Regions from separate parts of the Mesorhizobium sp. LNHC209A00 genome, predicted to be linked through region 1. Evidence: riboswitches for the same ligand, from Rfam matches in the RefSeq annotation. Region 1 holds a riboswitch; each other region holds the start of a gene.
The links. A riboswitch is a leader RNA that binds a small molecule or an ion and turns the genes downstream of it on or off. The one in region 1 is predicted to bind thiamine pyrophosphate.
Positions count from the first base shown of each region.

Region 2: linked by a shared signal. The riboswitch ahead of thiC (phosphomethylpyrimidine synthase ThiC) and the one ahead of X739_RS162540 (YkoF family thiamine/hydroxymethylpyrimidine-binding protein) in region 1 are both predicted to bind thiamine pyrophosphate.
Region 3: linked by a shared signal. The riboswitch ahead of thiB (thiamine ABC transporter substrate binding subunit) and the one ahead of X739_RS162540 (YkoF family thiamine/hydroxymethylpyrimidine-binding protein) in region 1 are both predicted to bind thiamine pyrophosphate.

Region 1 covers NZ_AYWT01000001.1:705,084-712,592, reverse strand. Annotated here, with positions in the region: gene msrA (peptide-methionine (S)-S-oxide reductase MsrA) at 1-228, shown strand, start outside; gene X739_RS162530 (formyltransferase family protein) at 570-1,622, shown strand; gene X739_RS162535 (hypothetical protein) at 1,682-1,990, opposite strand; TPP riboswitch at 2,264-2,377, shown strand; gene X739_RS162540 (YkoF family thiamine/hydroxymethylpyrimidine-binding protein) at 2,368-2,976, shown strand; gene X739_RS162545 (ABC transporter permease) at 2,983-3,801, shown strand; gene X739_RS162550 (ABC transporter ATP-binding protein) at 3,798-4,565, shown strand; gene X739_RS162555 (ABC transporter substrate-binding protein) at 4,558-5,574, shown strand; gene X739_RS0133700 (isoprenylcysteine carboxylmethyltransferase family protein) at 5,834-6,469, shown strand; gene X739_RS1000000167580 (DUF3309 family protein) at 7,246-7,410, shown strand.
Region 2 covers NZ_AYWT01000033.1:31,392-38,900, reverse strand. Annotated here, with positions in the region: gene X739_RS1000000167425 (DUF309 domain-containing protein) at 166-690, opposite strand; gene pmtA (phospholipid N-methyltransferase PmtA) at 865-1,461, shown strand; TPP riboswitch at 1,640-1,756, shown strand; gene thiC (phosphomethylpyrimidine synthase ThiC) at 1,859-3,694, shown strand; gene thiO (glycine oxidase ThiO) at 3,691-4,692, shown strand; gene thiS (sulfur carrier protein ThiS) at 4,661-4,858, shown strand; gene X739_RS137385 (thiazole synthase) at 4,862-5,635, shown strand; gene X739_RS137390 (thiamine phosphate synthase) at 5,632-6,237, shown strand; gene X739_RS137395 (hydroxymethylpyrimidine/phosphomethylpyrimidine kinase) at 6,228-6,989, shown strand; gene X739_RS1000000169775 (hypothetical protein) at 7,011-7,184, opposite strand; partial or broken gene X739_RS01000000166885 (IS1595 family transposase) at 7,336-7,509, opposite strand, start outside.
Region 3 covers NZ_AYWT01000026.1:33,894-41,402, reverse strand. Annotated here, with positions in the region: gene X739_RS138245 (ABC-F family ATP-binding cassette domain-containing protein) at 1-1,760, opposite strand, end outside; gene X739_RS138250 (thiamine diphosphokinase) at 1,762-2,421, opposite strand; TPP riboswitch at 2,508-2,622, shown strand; gene thiB (thiamine ABC transporter substrate binding subunit) at 2,666-3,664, shown strand; gene thiP (thiamine/thiamine pyrophosphate ABC transporter permease) at 3,743-5,362, shown strand; gene thiQ (thiamine ABC transporter ATP-binding protein) at 5,355-6,131, shown strand; gene X739_RS138270 (M48 family metalloprotease) at 6,362-7,509, shown strand, end outside.

The DNA.
Region 1 (7,509 bases):
TACTACACCGATGAGGAGCAGAAGCGTGTGGCGGAGGACACTATCGCCGATGTCGACGCCTCCGGCCTGTGGCCCGGCAGGGTCGTCACCGAACTCGCGCCGGCCGGTGCGTTCTGGGAGGCCGAACCCGAGCACCAGGACTATCTTGAGAAATACCCCAACGGCTACACGTGCCATTTCGTCAGACCAGGCTGGAAGCTGCCGGTTCGTGAAAAGGCGGTTTCATAAGGTTCACCAGCCGTTTTGGCCGCAGGTGGGGTGTAAACGCTCGTCGATTGCCAGGATCATACGCATAAAGAGGCTGTTGGCCGCCGTCCGGCGGTTGACAGTTGGCTGCGTTGCTGGCCAACTGTGTAGGTTGATTGATCATTGGGGATTAGCATGAGGAAGATTTACGAAAAGCCGGTGTTGGTGAAGCGGGAAAGACTCTCAAGTGTTGCGGCGGGACCGCTTTCTTCCAAGGCAGCCTGACCGGCCTGGCTGGCTTTCGGGCCTGGCTGGCCGAGTTGTAACGGTGATCGAATTGCTGGCGCGGGGACGCTATGTCTTGCCCCGCTGGGCTTGAGAAGATGATTTCTTCCGAACCTGCGGCACTCGCCGGGCAACTCAATGCAATTTTCGTCCTGGATGTTTCTGCTTATACCGGGCCGCTGCTTTCCGGATGGATCGAGGCGGGAAACCGTGTTGGTGCGATCATCGTGTCTGGTTTTCAAAGCCCGTCCAGAGGCTTCAGCATTGGCAATTTTCGGCGCAGGCTGAGGCGCCGGCTTTTGCTCAGACGCTATCTCGGCAACACGCCGGTAAAGCTGATCGAATTCCGCCGGCCTTACGACTGGAACGAGCTTGGCCGGCAACTGCCTGACATCGCCGCGGATGTGCTGATCTGCTTCGCTTTCCCGACCTTGATCCCACAGCAGTTGCTCGACCTCTTTCCCAGGGGCGGGCTTAATTTTCATCCGGCACTGCTGCCCAACTATCGGGGGCCGCATCCTCTCCATCGTCTTGTCGCGGATGGCCAGCATGCCGTCCATGGCGGCGTGACACTGCATAAGATGTCGGCCAATTTCGACGACGGCGACATCCTCGGACAAGTGCCGTTCACCGAAGCAGACTGGGCATCGCGGCGGGATTTGGAGGACAGCGTGGCGAGCGCGATGCGCCGGTTGGTGTGTGAGGTGGCGCCAGCCTATTGCAAGAATTCGGTGTCGGGGATGCGGCAGCCAGCCGGTGATTTCGTCTGGGCTCGACTTGGGCGGGCCCACATGGCGATTTCGTCTGACATGTCGATCGGGCACGTTGCCCGGATGTGGCACGTATTGGGCGCTAAACCCGGTATCTATCTGGATGTCGCCGACCGCCAGATCAGGCTGGCCTTCCAGGTCAGGCGACTGGGTCCGCCAACCGGAAAGGGTCCGGTAAGGCGATGGGGGACGGTGGAGTTCGATCTTGCCAATGGCCGGGTCCGGCACCTCACCTACGGGCGCCTGCTCAAACGGCTGATGAAAATATATGCCTCGTTCGCACGCCCGCGGGCCGGCAAACCGTACGCTGAATTAAGGGTCTTTGGCGGGGTGGGTAGTGAAGCGGCACCAGAGCCGGCGGCGGGTAGTCGCGGACACTGAATCCCAATAATGGGAACCGCAGAAACTGCTTCCGCGGTTCCCATTATCGCGATGGCAAACTACTTTCCGCAGTTGTTGTCGTTCACGGTCGGCGCGGTGGCGTTGCCGTTGGCGTCCGTCTGTGCACCCTGCGGGTTGGTGGGGCAATTCTTGTCCGCATTGGAATTCATGTCGCCCGGCGTGGTGGTCGTGCTGTTGGTCGAGCCCGGATCGATCGTACTGGGCGAAGCCGGGGTGCTTGGGTCCACAGTGACGGACTCGCCGCTGCCGCCGGACCCATCCGCGCCGGCTGCGCTATTGCTTTGCGCCATGGCGGATGTTGCAAGGGCAATGGTGAAGGCCGAAGCCGCGAGGATTTTCATGAACATGATTTGTCTCCATTTCTGTGAACTCGTCGCCGGGAGCGGTGCACGGTTTCGCGGAAATCATGAACCGCTCTATCTCTTGTTCTGACACAATCCCGAACGGAAAATTGATCCTGGAATCGCGTCCAGCGACTGGTGGGACAACCCCTCGAAATGGCGAAGGTTCCAGACAAATTTCCGCGCCGGCGATGTCCAATTGCCCTGGCGCTCGAGCAATGCTTTGGCGCGGCTTGCCAAGAAACAGCTTCCCCAACCGGCCGAATGATGCTCTAACGCGCCCATCCACAGGGGTGCTCCGTACGGTCGGGGCTGAGACGGGGGCGGCAAGCCCACAGACCCTAGAAGCTGATCTGGGTAATACCAGCGGAGCGAGGCGGGCGATGTTTTCAGGCGCACAGGTTTCCCTATATCCAATGGCCGACGATTTCGTCGGCGTCATTCTGGGCGCGCTCGGCGCGCTCGATCCGTTCCGCGACAAGCTCAGGATCGAGACCGACGACATCTCGACCTTGCTGGTCGGGGCCCCCGAGGTGTTATTCCCTGCGCTGCGCGACCTTTTCGTGGCCGCGTCTGGCAGCGGCAGGCATTGCGTGCTGTCGGCCACCATTTCGCGTGGCTGCCCAGGCGAGCCGGACGATCCGATCTGCCGCTCCGACACGTTCGGCGGACCTGCCGGGCCACTCGGCCCGCGCAAGCAAGCCGCCATCACCGCGGTGCGCGGCGCGCCGGCCACTGGCCAGCCGGCGGCGGCGCAGTTCTCGCTCTATGTGATGGGTACTGACGACCACATGGACGAAATCTATGGCTGCATAGATTTCCTGAAGCAGTCCGGCGTCTACGATCGCTCCAAGAATTTCTGCACCAAGCTGCGCGGCGATGCCGGCGCGATCTTCTCGGCCCTCGATGAAGCCTTCTGCCGCTTCGGGCCCGGCGCCGGCCATGTAACCCTCGATGTCACGGTCTCGGCCAACAGTCCCACTGCCGTCTGAACGCTCGTGGTCTCATCGTCATTCAACCCGCGTAACGTCGCGGGCTTCTTCGCCAAAACAGCGCCGGCCGTGATATCGATCAGTTTGGTGCTAGTGGCCTGGGAACTGTACGCAAACATATCCGGCATCAAGCCGACGGTTCTGCCGGCGCCCTCGCGCGTCTTCGAACAGGCGATGCTCAATCGTGAAGCCTTGGTCGACAACGCCGTTCCCACGGTCCGCGCCACGCTGATCGGTTTTGCCTGTTCGCTCAGCGCCGCCTTCGCGCTGTCGATGCTGGTCGACTTCTTCCAGCCTTTGCGGCGCGCGCTGTTTCCCATCTTCATAGTCAGCCAGACCTTGCCGCTGGTCGCCATCGCGCCATTGGTGGTGCTGTGGTTCGGCTTCGGGCTGACGCCCAAGATCGTGCTGGTGGCGCTGGTCACGTTCTTCCCGATGCTGGTCGCGCTGGTACAAGGCTACGAGGCTACCGAGGTGGAGATCGGTCAGATGCTGCGTGCCATGGGAGCAGGGCGTTGGCGTGTCTTCTTGCTGGCACGATTGCCTTCGGCGCTGCCTTATTTCTTCGCTGGCCTCAGGATATCCATTACCTATGCCGTCGTCGGCGCCATCTTCGCCGAATATGCGGGCGCGGCCAAAGGGCTGGGCATCTACATGCTCAACGCCAAGAACAATTTCCGTCCCGACCTGGTGCTAGCCGCCGTCTGCGTCAGCGCAGCGCTCACCCTTATCCTGTTCGGGCTGACGATGCTGCTGCAGCGTCTTGCCATGCCCTGGGAAGGAGCCGCTGGCAGGCAAGGCGCTGGAAAAGGTCCAGAAGCATGAGCCGGCTCGAACTGCGGCATGTTCGCAAGGTGTTTGGCGGGCTCGATGTGCTCGCCGACATTTCGCTTCGTGTCGATGCCGGCGAATTCGTCTCGATCCTTGGACCTTCGGGAGCGGGCAAGTCGACGCTGTTTCAGCTTCTGACCGGCGCCGAGCATGGCGAGGGTGAGATGTTCTTCAACGGCGGGCCGCTCGACGATCATGGCAGGCATTTTGCCTTCATGCCGCAGCGCGACGCGCTGATGCCGTGGCGGCGCATTCTCGACAACACCACGCTCGGGCTCGAGGTGCAAGGCGTCAGCCGCAAGGCGGCACGGACGCGTGTGGCTCCGCTGTTTGCGGAGTTCGGGCTTGCCGGCTTCGAGTGGCACTTTCCAGCGCAGCTCTCGGGCGGCATGCGCCAGCGCACGGCGCTTTTACGCACCGTGGTGCAGGAACGCGATATGTTGCTGCTCGACGAGCCGTTCGGCGCGCTCGACGCCCTGACCCGCGCGGCCATGCAGCGCTGGCTCGAACAGATGTGGCGGCACCACCACTGGACGGCGTTGCTGATCACCCATGACGTGCGCGAAGCCCTGTTCCTGTCCGACCGCATCTATGTGCTGTCCGCGCGGCCTGCCCGGGTCGTGCGCGAGATCAAGGTGCCGCTGCCGCGCCCGCGCGATCCCGCCAGCGCGGCCACGCGGCAGGCCGAGGCACTCGAGGTCGAGATTCTCGACATTTTGCTCAACCCCCAGCCATCCAAAGGACATGACCATGACTGACTTGACGCGCAGGCAAGCCCTGCTGCTCACCCTTGCCGGCAGCGTACCGCTGATCACCGGATCGAGCCGCTCCTTCGCGGCAACGCGGACGGTCACAGTCGCCCTCGACTGGACGGTCAACACCAACCACATCGGCCTGTTCGTCGCCCGCGATAAGGGATTTTATCGGGAAGCCGGCATCGAGGTCGACATCCTGCCCTACAGCAATACCGGTGCCGGCGCGCTTGTCGCCAACCATGTCGCCGATTTCGGGATCAACGGCACCATCAGCCTGTTCACCCAGAAGACCGCAGGGGCCGATTTACAGGGCGTCTATGCCGTCGTGCAGTCCGAGACAGGCCGGCTGGTGTTCAATGCCGTGCGCAGCGAGATCAAAAGCCCGAAAGATCTAGATGGCCTGACCTATGGCGGTTTCGGCAGCGCCTGGGAGACGGCGCTGATCTCGACCATCATCCGTCACGACGGCGGCAAGGGCGATTTTGAGACGGTGACGCTGGGCACTTCCGCCTACGAGGCGCTGGCCAACGGTTCGGTCGACTTCACGCTCGAAGTGTCGACCTGGGAGGGCGTCGAAGCCGAACTCAGGGGCGTCAAGCAGCGCAGTTTCGTCTATGCCGACCATGGCGTCCCCGACGAGCACACGACGCTTATCTCTTCGAGCGAAGCGTATCTCCAGGCGAACCCCGAACTGGCGTCGTCCTTCATCAAGGCAACGCGGCGCGGCTACCAATTCGCCGTCGATCATCCAGGGGAGGCCGCCACGCTGCTGATAGCCGCCAACAAGGATGCCCTGACCAATCCGGCCTTGATCCACGCCTCGCTGAAGGCACTGATCGAGGGCTATTATCTGCGCGGGCAAAGCGGTGCCATCGGGACGTTGGACACTGCCAAGATGGAAGCGATCGGCAACTACCTCTTCGCCGCCGGCATTCTGCGCGACGCCGACGGTAAGGTTCTGCCCCAGATCTCGGATTTCACTGGGTATTTCAGCAACACATTTCTGGGGTAGCTGGCCAATCCCTAAGGAGAGGATCGACTCGGGCGGAACCCCTTCCTGGCGATCCTCGAAGCGGAGACAATCCGCACGGCCGTGCTTTGCGTCTCGCATGCCTTTCGGCGGCGCAGTTGCCGTTCTGATGCCGATAGATCTTGTCGGTTAACCACCCAGCAATGGTTGCGTGCAAAGGTCCCCCCGAGGGATCATTGGGGTTCTTGCCTTGCTTACACCAAAAAGCGAAACGCTTCAGCGCGCCAACCAGGGCGGGATGATGTCCGAAGCGCGCAAGCGCGAGATCCTGGCCGACTTGCGGGAAGGCTTCTTTCGCATTTGTGCGCTCGCATGCGCGGGGCTGTTTGTGTACCGGGGCGTGTACCACTTCGTGCAGGACCCCACCCGGCTCAATATCGCTTTGGTGGCGGTTTCCGAGACGCTCAGCTTCACCTGGCTGCTGCTGTCGCGGCGGCCGGTGACGCGTGACTGGAGCCCGCTTGCGGTAGTCGCTTCGGTGACCGCCAGTTTTGGTGTCGCCTTCATCACCATGGAACGAGGCATCCCCATCATCCCCATCTATGTCGCCGCCCCGCTTCAATTCATGGCGCTTTGGTTCGTCATCTGGGGAAAGCTGTCGCTGGGTCGTTCCTTTGCCATCCTGCCCGCCAATCGCGGCGTGATGACCGGCGGTGCCTATCGCCTGGTGCGGCATCCGATCTATGCCGGTTACCTTACCGGCCATATCCTCTACCTGCTGTCGGCCTTTTCCTTCTACAATCTCGCCGTCTATGCGGTTGTCACCTATCTGCAGGTGTACCGCATTCTGCGCGAGGAGGCCTTGCTTGCCGCGGAGCCGGAGTACCGCTCTTATATGGAGCGCGTGCGCTATAGACTGTTTTACGGGATATTCTGAAGGCCAGACTGTCACGCGAGAGTGGCCAGTCCTGTTTGATCCAGGGTTAGCCAACAAGGATCCTTAGCGTCCAGTGGTCCGGAACTGCTCCGCAGGTGAGGTGCTGTATTTTGGCTGTCAGGTAGCAAGCAGCCTGGCAGCAAATCATCGGCCGTCCAGCAGCTAGGCTCGGCGCGTCGGTCGGCGGCAGCAATGGCGTCAACGCAGGAGCCGGCGCCAATATCGGTGGTTCGGGCGGCATCAACGCCGGGCTCGGTGCCAATGTTGGCGGAACCGGTGGCATCAATGCGGGGCTTGCCGGCAGTGTTGGCGGCGCCGGCGGCATTGGTGTCGGGGTGGGCATTGGCAACGGAACCAATCCCAGCAATCCGTCGAACCCGAGCAACCCATCCAATCCCAATCACCCCAACGTCCCGGGTATCGTGGCCCAGATGTCAAGCTCGCAGGTGACGCGCATGAAGAAGCGCTGCGTCGATGTCCTCAGCAGCGAAGGGACCTATGACCGCGACTTGCGGCAACTCTGCCTGCTGATCGCACGCCGCTGAGGCTGAGGGAGGTTGCGGACCCAGCCGTAGGCCTGGCCGCACTCTCCTGGCCTCCGGCCGGTGGGGAAGCCCGTCGTCCAGGCGGGCTTTCTGCGTTGCGGGCTGTGAGTTCCGGAGCCGCGATAGTCCAGCGGAACGCCAGCCCCTCTAAAACGTTCATACCTTGCAACATCCGAAATGGCGCGATGTTGAACCAGCGCGAAAGCGCGCATTTCAGGAGCAGGGAAGGCCATGGGTCTCGGAACGATACTTATCATTATTCTAATCCTCGCGCTGCTCGGCGGCTTCAGCGGTCTCGGCGGTGGCCCGTTCTACGGAACCGGTTATTATGGCGGTGGCGGTCTCGGACTTGTGTTGATCATCGTCATCATCCTTGTCGTCCTGGGACGCATCTAGCCGGCTCCTCTTGTGTCGCCGGCGTCGCGGTCCCGTGAGCGAACCCGCGGCGGCGTGCACTGGAATGCGAGGGAAGCAGGCCGGCTTGTGATCATGCGC
Region 2 (7,509 bases), on a different contig from region 1:
CGCCACCGGTCAGCCCCGACCCTCAGACCATCGACATCGAAGCGGCCGCGAGTTGCCTATAAACATTACTGCACTCTTATTGTTTGTGACGCATGCGGGTGGTGAGCGGTTTTCAAAGGCCCCGTTTCCTGCTGACAAAGTTAGCTTGGACCACTGAATTGCCGATCAAACGCTCTCGGATACTGGTGCGAGTATGAAATCAAAGACGGGCTCAGGCTGGGCAGGCTTTGGCTCCCGCAGAACAACCGGGTAAGCTACGATCGCTTGGGCATGTTCAGCGAGCGCGGCGGGTGTCATTCCCAGTGCTTTCTCAAACAGGCCGCCCGGCACTCTCACCACCTGACGAAAAAGCCCTGCAGCTCTTGTCGCATGGCGCGCCGCAGCGACCCGCTTTCCCTCACGGATCTTCACGCCGGCCGCCGCCAACAGGATCAGTCCCTTGAAGAACAGGCGGTGCTGAGCGCTTTGTTTCGCAGCCTGCCAGAGAGGCTCCCAGGCTTCATGGGCTTCCCAGTAGTAACCGTGGTTGAAAAGGTCGATTCCCCAGAGAAACACATCTGAGCCGAGCGCTTCGCCAACGGCGACGGTCACCGGATCTGATCGGTAACTGTGGCCCAAAGGATCACGCACCGGATGCGGATATTTGCCGGGCAGATACGCATAGCTCGGGAAACTTTTTTCGGGCAGCAAGCGAGGGCGAGACATAGGCCCAGCAAACATGAAAGTGCGTTAAGGGGCAATTCATGCTGACCGCGTCGTGACACGCAAGCAGTCTTAACGGGCTTGTAAAGGGTGTCGAGATTGGCCAAAACGCGCTTTGCCAAATTCATGACGTTGGGTAAGCGGCTGACGCAAGGAGAAGATATGATTTTGCGACTGAAGGAGCGGCTCGGCAAAAGGTTTGAGGAAGAAGTTGAATTCTTCAAAGGCTGGCAGAAGGACAAGAAGGGCGTGGGAGCCCTTATTCCCACTTCGGTTTATGCGGCACGCCGGATGGCAAGCGTGGTGAACCCACGGTCAGGATTGCCAATTCTGGAGCTTGGCGCGGGAACCGGTGTCATCACAAAGGCGATCCTGGCTAGGGGAATCAAGCCGCACCAGCTGGTTTCAGTCGAATATTCCAGGATTTTCTACGACGGCCTGGTGCAACGCTTCCCGAATGTGGACTTCAGATTGGGCGACGCATTTGCGCTGGACGAAGCTCTGGGTGAGCGCAAAGGTGAACAGTTCGATTGCGTTATAAGTGCAGTCCCGCTGTTGAGCTTTCCAATGCAACAGCGTGTCGCGCTGGTTGAGGATCTGCTCGCCCGTATTCCTGCCGGCCGGCCCGTGATTCAGATCACATACGGACCTCTGTCGCCGGTGATCAAGATGCCAGACCGTTACGTGGTTTCCCACTATGACTTCGTCGTCCGCAACATACCGCCGGCACAGCTCTGGACTTATCGTCGAGCAGTCTAGCCAAATCTGGACGGTTTCCTTCTCTGAGGGTTCCGCTGAGTGGTGGCCTTGCACCCAAATAGGATGTGGAACAGAGCAGGGGCAGATGCCTGATTGCCAAGAAGACGACGCGGTCCTTGATTTGACAGTGGGCGGGCCAAATGCGCTTGACAAAGCCGCGCCGGCCCGTTCAACCTGAGGCATTCACCAGGGGAGTCCCGGCAAGGGGCTGAGATACTGCTGGCTTTCGCGGCGCAGTGACCCGTTGAACCTGATCCAGTTCATACTGGCGTAGGGACGGTGCAAGCGCTTTGCGGGAGTTTACGCCCGAGGTCCTGTTTCGGCAGGTCTACAGAAGCGTCTTTTCATCCTTCCGGCACAGAACTGGGTCTCCAATGCATGAGCAAAGGAGCTCAAGATGAATGCCCTCACCCCCGCAGTGTCGACGGGACCGCTGCCCGCCTCCCGGAAAATCCACAAGCTCGGTACCATCCACTCGCAGATCAGGGTGCCGATGCGCGAAATCTCCGTCCATCCGACGGCGGGCGAACCGCCCGTCATCGTCTACGATCCGTCCGGCCCCTATACCGACCCGACAGTCGAAACCAGCATCGAAAAGGGCCTCGCGCGGATTCGCCATAAATGGGTTATCGCGCGGGGCGATGTCGAAGCCTATGACGGCCGCCATGTCCGGCCGGAAGACAACGGATTCGCGGTGGGCGAACGCCTGACACCGGAGTTTCCCGTTCGCAACCGGCCGCTCAGAGCCAAGGCCGGCAAGGCGGTGACACAGCTTGCCTATGCGCGCGCCGGCGTCATCACACCCGAAATGGAGTTCGTCGCCATCCGCGAGAACCTTGGTCGCGAGATCCTGCGCGGAAAGCTTGAGCGCGACGGCGAGGCTTTCGGCGCGACGCTGCCCGATTTCGTCACACCCGAATTCGTGCGCGACGAGGTGGCGCGCGGACGCGCGATCATTCCCGCCAACATCAATCATCCCGAGAGCGAGCCGATGATCATCGGTCGCAATTTTCTGGTCAAGATCAACGCCAACATCGGCAACTCCGCCGTCACATCGTCGATGGCCGAAGAGGTCGAAAAGATGGTGTGGGCGATCCGCTGGGGCGCCGATACGGTGATGGACCTGTCGACCGGCCGCAACATCCACAACATCCGCGAATGGATCGTTCGCAACTCGCCGGTGCCGATCGGCACGGTGCCGCTCTACCAGGCGCTCGAGAAGGTTGGCGGCATTGCCGAGGATCTGACCTGGGAGGTGTACCGCGACACGCTGATCGAACAGGCCGAGCAAGGCGTCGACTATTTCACCATCCACGCCGGCGTGCGGCTGCATTACATCCCGCTGACCGTCAACCGGGTGACGGGTATCGTCTCGCGCGGCGGCTCGATCATGGCCAAATGGTGCCTGCACCATCACCGGGAAAGCTTCCTCTACGAGCACTTCGCGGAGATCTGCGACATCTGCCGCGCTTATGACGTCTCCTTCTCGCTCGGCGACGGCCTTCGTCCCGGCTCGATCGCCGATGCCAACGACGCGGCGCAGTTCGCCGAGCTGGAAACGCTTGGCGAGCTGACGCAGATCGCCTGGGCGAAGGATTGCCAGGTGATGATCGAGGGGCCTGGCCACGTGCCGATGCACAAAATCAAGGCGAACATGGACAAGCAACTCGCCGTCTGCGGCGAGGCGCCTTTCTATACGCTCGGACCGCTGACGACCGACATCGCGCCGGGCTACGACCACATCACCTCAGGCATCGGCGCCGCGATGATCGGCTGGTTCGGCACCGCCATGCTCTGCTACGTCACGCCCAAGGAGCATCTCGGCCTTCCCGATCGCAACGACGTCAAGATCGGCGTGATCACCTACAAGATAGCCGCCCACGCCGCCGACCTGGCGAAGGGCCATCCGGCAGCGAAAGTCAGGGATGATGCGCTTTCCCGCGCGCGCTTCGAGTTCCGCTGGGAGGACCAGTTCAACCTGTCGCTCGATCCCGAAACGGCGCGGTCCTTCCATGACCAGACCTTGCCCAAGGAGGCGCACAAGGTGGCGCATTTCTGCTCGATGTGCGGGCCGAAATTCTGCTCGATGCGTATCTCCCACGACATCCGCGCCGAGGCACAGAAAGAGGGCATGGCGGCGATGGCGGCGAAATACCGCGAGGGCGGCGATCTCTACCTGCCGGCGGACGAGACCGGCGCACCGCTCATACCTCAGCCACGTGAGCCATCATGAAGGTCTTGGTCAAAGGGGCCGGCATTGCCGGCCTCACCGCCGCCTTCGAGTTCGCCGCACGCGGCGCGGCGGTTACCGTTGCCGAGACAAGGCCTGCCCTTGGGGGCAATGCGTCGTGGTTCGCCGGTGGCATGCTGGCGCCGTGGTGCGAGCGTGAAAGCGCCGAGCAGCCGGTGCTGGATCTCGGACGTGACGCCGCCGACTGGTGGGACGCCGCAACGCCCGGCTTGGTAGCACGACGGGGAACGCTGGTCTTGGCCGCGCCGCGCGATGTGGGCGAGCTCGACCGGTTCGCCAGCCGCACGACGGGCTATCGGCGCGTCGAGGAAGATGAAATTGCCTTGCTGGAGCCCGACTTAGCCGGCCGCTTCCGCCGCGGATTGCTCTTCCCCGCTGAGGGCCATCTTGATCCGCGCCAGGCGATGGCAGCACTTCATGACAAGCTCGCGGCCACGGGTGTTGAATTCCACTTCGGCGCCGACGCCCAGCATGTTTTTGGTTTCGATCGTCAGATCGACTGTACGGGAATGGCGGCACAAAATGACTGGCTGCGCGGCGTTCGCGGCGAAATGCTCACCCTGCGTACCCCTGATATGTCGCTGTCGCGCCCTGTCAGGCTGCTGCATCCGCGCTTTCCACTGTACGCAGTGCCGCGCACCGACCACCGTTTCATGATTGGTGCGACGATGATTGAAAGCCAGTCCGGCGGACCGGTCACGGCGCGCTCCATGATGGAGCTGCTGGGTACCGCCTATGCCCTCCACCCGGCCTTTGGGGAGGCCGAGATCGTTGAAACCGGTGTCGGCGTCCGCGCAGCCTTTCCCGACAATTTGCCGCGCGTCGAAACGAACGGTGAAATCATCGCGATCAACGGGCTCTATCGTCACGGTTTTCTCCTGGCTCCCGCCATGGCGCGCCAGGCTGCCGACCTGGTTTTCAGTCAAGACAGAACCAAGGAGCTTGCTCATGAAACTGATGGTCAACGGCGAAGCGCATGAGGTTGCCGCCACAACGCTGGAGGCGCTGCTTGCCGCGCTTGACTATGAGGGCGATTGGCTCGCGACCGCCGTCAACAACGACCTCGTGCACAAATCCAACCGGGCGGAATTCCAGTTGAACGACGGCGACCGGATTGAAATCCTCTCGCCCATGCAGGGCGGCTAGGCCATGATCGAGCTTTATGGAGCCGAGCTTCCGTCGCGCCTGCTTCTTGGCACGGCTCAATATCCTTCGCCGGCCATCCTTGCCTATGCAGTCAGGGCTTCGGGCACGGCGGTGGTGACCGTCTCGTTGCGCCGTGAAATGGCAGGCGGCAGGGCTGGCGAAGAATTCTGGTCGTTGATCCGCTCGCTTGGTGTCAGAATCCTGCCCAACACTGCTGGCTGCCACTCCGTCAAGGAAGCGGTCACGACCGCACAAATGGCGCGCGAAGTCTTCGGTACGAACTGGGTAAAGCTCGAAGTGATCGGCAACCATGACACGCTGCAGCCGGATGTTTTCGGTCTGGTCGAAGCCGCCCGCATCCTGTGCGAGGACGGTTTTGCTGTATTCCCCTATACCACCGCCGACCTTGTCGTTGCCGAGCGGCTGCTTGCGGCGGGCTGCAAGGTCTTGATGCCGTGGTGCGCACCGATCGGTTCCGCTCTCGGACCGATCAACATCACGGCGCTGCGCTCGATGCGCGGACATTTCCCTGATGTTCCGCTGATCGTGGATGCGGGGCTCGGACGGCCATCGCACGCGGCAGCCGTCATGGAGCTCGGCTTTGACGCCGTACTCCTGAACACCGCGGTCGCCAAGGCGGCCGATCCGGTCGGCATGGCGCGTGCGTTCGGCAAGGCGGTCGAGGCCGGTCGTGAAGCTTTCAGCTCGGGAATGCTCGAACCGCGCGACGTCGCCGTGCCGTCGACGCCGACAATTGGCAGGGCGGTTTTTTCATGAAGCTCGATCCGTTCTACCTGATCGTCGACAGCGCCGCCTGGATCGAACGCCTGGTGCCGCTTGGCGTCAAGCTGGTTCAGTTGCGCATCAAGGATAGGGACGAGGCCACGCTGCGGACGGAAATCCGCCGCGCGAACGGCGTCTGCGCGGTCCATGGTTGCCAACTGATCGTCAACGACTATTGGCGCACGGCAATTGAGGAAGGCTGCGACTTCGTCCATCTCGGCCAGGAGGATTTGGCTGCGGCCGACCTGCTGGCGATTAAGTACGCCGGATTGAAGCTCGGGCTTTCCACGCACGATCATCTAGAACTGGAAACGGCCATCGCTGCCGAGCCCGACTATATCGCGCTCGGCCCCATCTATCCCACCGTCCTGAAGCAGATGAAATGGGCGCCGCAAGGGCTCGAGCGGATCAGCGAGTGGAAGCATCGGGTGGCGCCGATCCCATTGGTCGCCATTGGCGGCCTCAACCCCGACCGGCTCGACGGTGTCTTCGAGGCTGGTGCGGACAGCGCGGCGGTGGTCACCGACATCACGTTGAATGCCGATCCCGAAGCGCGCACGCGAGAATGGATCGAAAAGACAAAGCCATGGCGCTGAGGCGAGAACCGCATGTGCTCGTGGTCGGCGGATCTGACTCCAGCGGTGGAGGCGGAATAGCACGCGATATCGAGACGATCTCTTCCATTGGCGTGCGCACCTGCCTTGCTGTCACCGCGCTAACGGTGCAGACGCACCATGCGGTCATGGAAATCCACTCTATGCAACCCGGTCTGGTGGCCGGTCAGATGCGTGCGGGGTTGCAGGCCAACAAAGTGGCGGCCATCAAGATCGGGATGCTCGCCACGGTGGAGATCGTCATTGCGGTTGCCGGAGTGCTGCGCGAAAACCCGCAGGTGCCGGCAGTGCTCGACCCGGTGCTGGCGTCGACGTCAGGCCGGGCGCTCCTGGAAGCCGGCGCCATCGCCGCCATGAAACGCGACCTGATGCCCCTTTGCCGTCTGGTCACCCCCAATCTCTTCGAGCTGGCACTCCTTGTTGGCTCGGAGCGGGCAGTGGATGAGGACGGCGTAGTGTGGCAAGGCCAGGAATTTCTGACAGCCGGCGCGCGGGCTCTGCTGATCAAGGGCGGCCATGCATCGGGACCGCAATCAACCGATATTCTGTTGCGCCCCGATCACGAACCAGTCCGCTTTGACACGCCGCGTCTTGCCGCATCGATGCGCGGGACGGGCTGCATGCTGGCCAGCTCGATTGCGGCACATCTGGCGAAGGCGCAATCAATCGAGTACGCCGTGCGCCAGGGCAAGCTCTTTGTGTTAGAAAAGCTTCGGAAAACCCCAGCCGAATAGCCGTAGAGCCGGCTCAAGCGTTCAGCGGCTGACGCTGAAATGGAAGCCGTAGCCCTCCTGCCCTTTTTTCACAGGGCGTGACGGGATGAGGCCGCTTTGCAGATCGGAATTCAGCGGCGCCGAGACAAGCTGCCCTGCCAGGCCGGGAAAGTAACGGGACTCTTCCTGCGGCGAAGCGCACTGCCAGTCAGGCATGGGGATGCACTTGTGCGGTCTTATGTAGCAAAAGCACCAACTTCCCGCGCGCTCTTTTTGGTGGGTTCCCATAAAATCCGGGGATGCCGAGAGTTGCCCCTATCCTTCGCTCGACCGATACGAACACGCCATCAACACGCTCTTCGCGATGACGGATGAACGTCAAAGTGCGGCCGGCGCGCTCGCGAAGGGCGATTACAACGCGGCGGCGGTCTGACTGGTTCTCCTTCATGCGGCGGTCCTTGCGGTCCTCTACGCGGTTCTCAGGGCGCACCACGCCACCAAAGTATGCGCCATCAACCTCGACCTCGCCTTTGAGGGTTTC
Region 3 (7,509 bases), on a different contig from region 1:
AACGTCGCACGCTCCTTGTCGAGGGCGGCGATCGTCTTCTGGAACGAGGCCGGGTCGCGTTCGTAATAGGCCGGGTCGGCGATGTTATTCTCCAGCCGCGAGATCGACGCGGTCACTGCCTCGATCTTCTTTGGTAGGGACTCCAGCGCGAACTTCTGCTTGAACGACAATTTCTTCGCCGGCCCTTTTGGCGCCGCCGGATCGCTTTTGCCCGGTGTCGGCGCATCGCCGGCTTCCGCCTTGGCGCGCGCCTTGCGGTCGTCAAGCCTGGTGCCGCCTCGCTGCGCCAGCATGTCGGAATAGCCGCCGGCATATTCGACCCAGCGGCCGCCGCCATCCGGCGCGATCACGCTGGTCACGGTGCGGTCGAGGAAATCGCGGTCGTGGCTGACCAGTATGACGGTGCCGGCAAAGCCGGCGACCAGTTCCTGCAGCAGTTCCAGCGTCTCCATGTCGAGATCGTTGGTCGGCTCATCGAGAACCAGAAGATTTGCAGGCCGTGCCAGCACGCGTGCCAGGATCAGCCGCGCCCGTTCGCCGCCGGACAGCTCGCGCACTGGTGTGCGGGCCTGTTCCGGCTTGAACAGGAAATCCTTCATATAAGACACGACGTGGCGCTGCTCGCCATTGATGACGAGGTTCTCGCCGCGCCCGTCGGTGAGATATTGCGCCAGCGTCTCTTGCGGGTCGACCGCCTCGCGCTTCTGGTCGAGCGTGGCGATCTCCAGATTGGTGCCGAGCCGGACCGAGCCAGCGTCCGGCGCCAATTCGCCGGTCAGCATCTTCAGAAGTGTCGTTTTGCCGGCGCCGTTCGGCCCGACAAGGCCGACGCGGTCGCCGCGCTGGATGCGGGTCGAGAAGCCCTTGACGACGGTAAGGTCGCCAAAGCTCTTCTCGATGTTCTTGGCCTCGATCACCAGCTTGCCGGATTCGGCGGCGTCGCTTGCCACCATTGTCGCGGTGCCTTCGGCGCCGCGATGGCCGCGAAAACGCTGGCGCATGGTCTGCAACTCGCCGAGGCGCCGCATGTTGCGCTTGCGCCGCGCCGTCACGCCGTAGCGCAGCCAGTGTTCCTCGCGCACGATCTGGCGGCCGAGCTTGTGCTGCTCGCGCTCTTCCTCTTCCAGTACTAGGTCGCGCCATTCCTCGAAATGACCAAAGCCCTTGTCCAGCCTGCGCGTCTGGCCGCGATCGAGCCAGACTGTGGCGCGCGACACGCGCTCGAGGAAGCGGCGATCATGGGAGATGACGATGAGCGCGGAGGAAGTCCGGATGAGCTCTTCCTCCAGCCATTCAATGACAGATAAATCAAGATGGTTAGTCGGCTCATCAAGAAGCAGGATGTCGGGCTCAGGCGCCATGACGCGGGCAAGCGCGGCGCGCCTGGCCTCTCCGCCGGACAGGTCGCCAGGCCGTTCTTCGCCCGACAGGCCGAGATGCTCCATCAGATAGCTGGCGCGGTAGGGATCGTCGGCGGGCCCGAGCCCGGCCTCGACATAGGCGCGCACGGTGGCAAAGCCGTCCATGTCGGGCATTTGCGGCAGATAACGCACCGTCGCCGAAGGCTGGCGGAACACCTCGCCGTCCTGTGGCTCGATCAGGCCGGCGGCGATCTTGAGCAGCGTCGACTTGCCGGATCCGTTACGGCCGACCAGCGCAATCTTGTCGCCGGCCGAAGCGGTCAAGGCGGCGCCGTCGAGCAGTGGCGCGCCGCCAAAGGTCAGTCTTATCCCGTCGAGATTGAGAAGAGGCGGGGCCATGTCAGCTTTCGGGCAATGGATAGGGATGGGCGAGCAGCAGCGCGCGGCCATGGCCGAGCGCGATGTCGAGGCGGCCCCCGGTCTTGCCGAACTTGACCTCGTTGGAAATGGTCAGTGACGAACCGAATGCCACCTCAACCTTGTCGAGCGGCCATTTGGCGCCCGTGACGGTCAGGCCGGAGAGTTCGGAGAAGCCGAGAATCGAGAGCAGCGTGCCGTCGGCATAATCGAAGCCGGCCCTACCGGGCAGCAAGGGAACACCTTCCTGGGCGCCGCTGGTCAGACACACATCCATTCCGGCCTCGGCCAGCCGCAGGCCAAGCGCCAGATGCAGGAAGGCGTGGTCGGCGCGCTTGCCGCCGAATGCGCCCGCCAGCACAAGGCGGGTCGCCCCGCGCTCCAGTGCGGCCGCGATCGCCAGTTCTCCGTCGGTCTTGTCCTTTTCCGCCGGGAAGGTTTGCCGCGGCACGGCGGCGAGGTCGGCGGGCAGATCAGCCGGAACCGAGTCGAAATCACCCACCCACAGTTCCGGCACGAGGCCCAGCATCCGCGCATGGCCAATGCCGGCGTCGGCGGCGATGACGCGCGAGCCTTCGACCTGGCGGTCGAGCCGAGGCGTGCGGATGAGATCGCCGCCAAGCAGGATGGTGAATATGCTCATATCCCGTCGCCTTACCAGCCCGGCACCGGAAACGGAAGGCGGCAAAGTCCCACTTGCGCGGGTCATCGGCCCGGCCTATGTGTCGAAACGCTCTAACGGGGTGCCGGACGCGAATTTCGCGGGCCGGCTGAGAGGCAGTCTCGCCAACCCGCTGAACCTGATCCGGTTTGTACCGGCGGAGGGATTAGACGTTTCGGACACTCCGACGCCTCAATTCCTTTCAACGCAAACGAAGGAGGCGCCGATGCGCACGCTTTTATATTCTCTGATCGCCGCCACGGCAGTGACCCTGTCCGGGCCGGCCTTGGCCAAGGACAAGCTCACCGTCTACACCTATGAGAGCTTCACCGCCGACTGGGGTCCCGGTCCCGTGGTGAAGAAGGAATTCGAGGCAGAATGCGGCTGCGATCTCGAGTTCGTCTCGGTCGCCGATGGCGTGGCGCTGCTCAACCGCGTCAAGCTGGAAGGCGCTTCGACCAAGGCCGACATCGTGCTCGGTCTCGACACCAATCTCACCGCCGATGCCAAGGCCTCGGGCCTGTTCGCGCCACATGGCGCAGTGACGGACGTCAACGTGCCGGGTGGCTGGAGCGACGGTACTTTTGTTCCCTTCGACTATGGCTACTTCGCCGTCGTCTACGATACCCAGAAGCTGAAGTCCCCGCCGAAAAGCCTGAAGGATTTGGTGGAGGGTAGCGCCGACGACAAGATCGTCATCCAGGACCCGCGCACATCGACGCCCGGTCTCGGACTGCTGTTGTGGGTGAAGGCGGTCTATGGCGACAAGGCGCCCGAGGCCTGGGCCAAGCTCAAGACCAAGGTGCTGACCGTGACGCCGGGCTGGAGCGAGGCCTATGGCCTGTTCACCAAGGGCGAGGCGCCGATGGTGCTGTCCTACACCACCTCGCCAGCCTACCACATGGTCGCCGAGAACACCGAGCGCTATCAGGCGGCGTCGTTCGAGGAAGGCGAATATCTGCAGATCGAGGTCGCGGGCATCACCATGACCGGCGCCAAGAATCCGCTGGCGGAAAAGTTCATGGCCTTCATGACCGGACCGAAATTCCAGGAAGCCATTCCCGAGACCAACTGGATGTTCCCGGCCGGCAAGACCGACAAGCCGCTCAACCCCGCCTTCGACAAACTGGTCAAGCCGACCAAAACCTTGCTGTTCAGCCCGGAGGAGGTGGCGGCCAACCGCAAGGCTTGGGTCGATGAATGGCTGGCGGTGATGAGCAAGTAGCTTTTGTGGGCTAATCTCGTGACATGACCGCTCTACGGCGACGCTCCCTAAGCTTCACCCAATCGTTGATGGTGCGGCGTGCAAACCCGCTCTGATACCCGCATCACAGCCGGCATCATAGGGCTCGCCGCCATCGCCATTTTGATCGGCGGCGCGTTTGCGGGGCTGCTTGTGGAAGGTGCTCGCGATTTTTCCGGCGCTTGGGCCGCGTTCGATCCCTACCTGTTCCGGGTCGTGCGGTTCACGCTCTTGCAAGCGGCCCTGTCGACGCTGCTCTCGGTCGGGCCGGCCCTGTTCGTGGCGCGGGCGCTGTCGCGGCATCCACGGTTTTTCGGCCGTGCCTTCATCTTGCAGCTCTTCGCTGTGCCGCTGGCGCTGCCGGCGATAGTCGCGGCGCTCGGCATCCTGGCGCTTTATGGCCGCGCCGGCTATTTCGCGGGCCTGTTCAACTGGGTTGGCGGCCAGGGTTGGCCGGGCATCTATGGCCTGTCCGGCATTCTCGTCGCGCATGTCTTCTTCAATCTGCCGCTGGCCACACGTCTGCTCCTCGAGGCGCTGCAGACCATTCCCTCCGACCAATGGCGGCTGGCGAGCCAGCTCGGCATGGGGGCGCGGCCGGCATTCCGGCTGATCGAGTGGCCGACGCTGCGTGCTGCGCTGCCCGGTGTCGCCGGACTTGTCTTCATGCTGTGCATCACATCCTTCACCATCGTGCTGACGCTCGGCGGCGGGCCGGGCGCGACGACGCTCGAAGTCGGCATCTATCAGGCATTGCGCTTCGATTTCGATCCCGCGAGGGCTGTTGCGCTGACACTGCTGCAGATCGCCTTGACCTTCATCGTGGTGCTGACGTTGACCCGGCTCGGAGCCGACGTCGTCGGCGACGCCAACCTGCCGGTCGCGCCGCGCCGCTACCTCTCCGTCAACAGGACTGAAGCTTGGCTGAACGCGACGCTCATCGTGTTGGCCTTGCTCTTCGTCGCCGGGCCGATGGTGGCGACCGTGGCGGCCGGACTTGGCGCCGACCTCGGCCGGCTTGCCGGCGAGGCCAGTGTCCGTCAGGCGACGCTGACCAGTGCTGTACTCGCTTTCCTATCGGCATTGCTTTCGGTGATGCTTTCGCTGGCATTGACCATGGCGCGCAGGGCGCTGGCGTCGAACCGCCGCTTCGGGGCAAGGACACTGCTCGAAGAGGCCACCGATACCGGCGCTGGGTTCGTCCTGGTCGTGCCGCCGATCGTCGTCGGCGCCGGCTGGTTCCTGTTGCTGCGCCATGTCGGCGATGTCTTTGCCATCGCCCCGCTCATGGTCGTCACCGTCAACGCTGTCATGGCGATGCCTTTTGCGCTGCGCGCCATCCGTCCCGCCTATGATGCGGCAAGCGAGCGGCACGAGCGGCTCTGTGCGCAGCTCGGAATTTCCGGCTGGTCAAGACTGTGGTTGGTCGACTGGCCGACGTTGCGGCGCCCGCTGGCCACCGCTTTTGCCTTCGCCATGGCACTGTCGCTCGGCGATCTCGGCGTCATCGCCCTGTTCGGCAGTGATTCCGTGCAGACCTTGCCCTACCTTCTCCTGGCGCGCATGGGCAGCTACCGAACCGAGGACGCCGCCGGCTTGGCGCTGCTGCTCGGCCTTGTCTGCCTGGGATCGGTGCTGGCGGCGGACCGGCTGGGAAAGGAGACGGCCAGCAATGTCTGACGAGGCGGGTGGCGGCAAAGGGGTTTCGGTGCGGCTGGACAAGGTTTCGTTCAGCTATGGCGAGGCGTTGTTCGCCTTCGATGCCGAGTTCACGGCGGGGCAAATCACCGCCATCATGGGACCGAGCGGCTCCGGAAAGTCGACGTTGCTCAATCTGGTGGCCGGGTTCGAGCCGCCGCGATCCGGCCGCGTGCTGATCGGCGGGGCCGATGTCAGCACCGCGCCACCGGCGACGCGGCCGGTGTCGATGGTTTTTCAGGAAAACAACCTTTTCGCGCATCTTTCCGTCGAGCAGAATGTCGGGCTCGGCCGTTCGCCATCGTTGCGGCTAGCCGAAGCCGACCGCGCTGCGATCACCGATGCGCTTGCGCGCACCGGCCTTGCCGGCAAGGAGAAGCGGCTGCCGCGCGAACTTTCCGGCGGTGAGCGCCAGCGCGTCGCCCTGGCTCGCGTGCTGGTGCGTGACCGCCCGGTGTTGCTGCTCGACGAGCCTTTCGCTTCGCTTGGGCCCGCCTTGCGAGACGATATGCTCGACCTCGTTGCCGGCCTGCATGCCGAGCGTGGCATGACGGTACTGTTCGTCACGCATCAGCCGCAAGATGCCCGCCGCATCGCTCGGAGGCTGGTGTTTCTCGAGAACGGCGCCGTCGCCGCTATCGGCACGGCAGATGATTTCTTTGCCGGGGCTGGTCCGGAGGCATTCCGGCGCTATATCGGAGCCGGTGGCGGGGGTGCTTTATCACGAGATATTGCCCGGAAGCGGACATAATTTACGCTCAAACCGGCCCGACGCGATGTGGCGCTTGCTTGCCATGACTGGAGTAGTGTGGCTAGGTCCGCCCGATACCGGTCCGGCACAGGCCGTGATTTGCCTACAGCTTCCGCCGCATGCTTCGAGGGGCGCGTGACGGATACTGTAGCAGTTTTGTTTTGCGCATGTGGTCATGCGCAGGGACCTGAAAGGAAGCCGTTCTGGCGATCGGCGTTGACAGGCTACGAATGAACCCGCTGGCGCGCTTTATGGCGCTGGCCGGCTTTGCCGTGGCGCTGGCAAGCTGCCAGATGTTCACGCCTCCGGAAGTGCAGGAATCAGGCTTCCAGCCATCCGACAAGCCGATCACGGTCGACAATGTCGCCGCCAACAACAAGCTCGCGGAACTCGCCAAGGCGCAGCATCCGCGCATCCTGGCGACCTATGGCGGCGAATATTCAGATCCCAAGCTCGAACGCATGGTGGCCAAGGTGGTCGGCAATTTGACCGTGGTGTCGGCGAACCCGACCCAGACCTACCGCATCACCATCCTCAATTCGCCCAACGTCAACGCCTTCGCGCTGCCGGGCGGCTATCTCTACATAACGCGCGGCCTCTTGGCGCTGGCCAATGACTCGTCCGAGCTCGCCGCCGTCATCGCGCATGAGATGGGCCACGTCACCGCCAATCATGGGCTGCAGCGCCAGCAGCTGGAGGCCGAGGAAGGTCTGGCGACCAAGGTCGTTTCCGATGTGCTTGGCGACAGCCCGACCGCCAAGGCTGCACTTATCCGCGGCAAGCTCAGGCTGGCGCAGTTCTCGCGCAACCAGGAGCTTGAGGCTGACGCCATCGGTATCAAGTCGATCGGCGAAGCCGGCTACGATCCCTATGCCGCCGGCCGCTTCCTGCAGTCGATGTCGGCCTATACCGATTTCCGCTCGATCAGCGGCGCCACCGACGCCAGCCTCGACTTCCTGGCGACGCACCCCAACACGCCGCAACGCATCGATTTGGCACAGCGTCACGCCCGACAGTTCGGTGCGCCCGGCTTCGGTACACGCGACCGCGATTCCTTCCTCGCCGGCATAGACGGCCTGCTTTACGGCGACACGCCGGAAGAGGGCTATGTGCGCGGTGAAACCTTCCTGCATCCAGGCTTGGGCGTGTCGTTCACGGTGCCGGACGGTTTCATCATCGACAATTCGGCGGCGGCGGTGACGGCGACCGGCCCCGGCGATATAGCGATCCGCTTCGACGGTGTTTCGATAGACAAGAATCGCGCCCTGACCGACTATATCAGAAGCGGCTGGGTGGCCGGCCTCGACGACAGCACCGTCAAGCAGGAAACCATCAACGGCAATGAGGCGGCGACCGCGCATGCAGGCGCCGAAGGCTG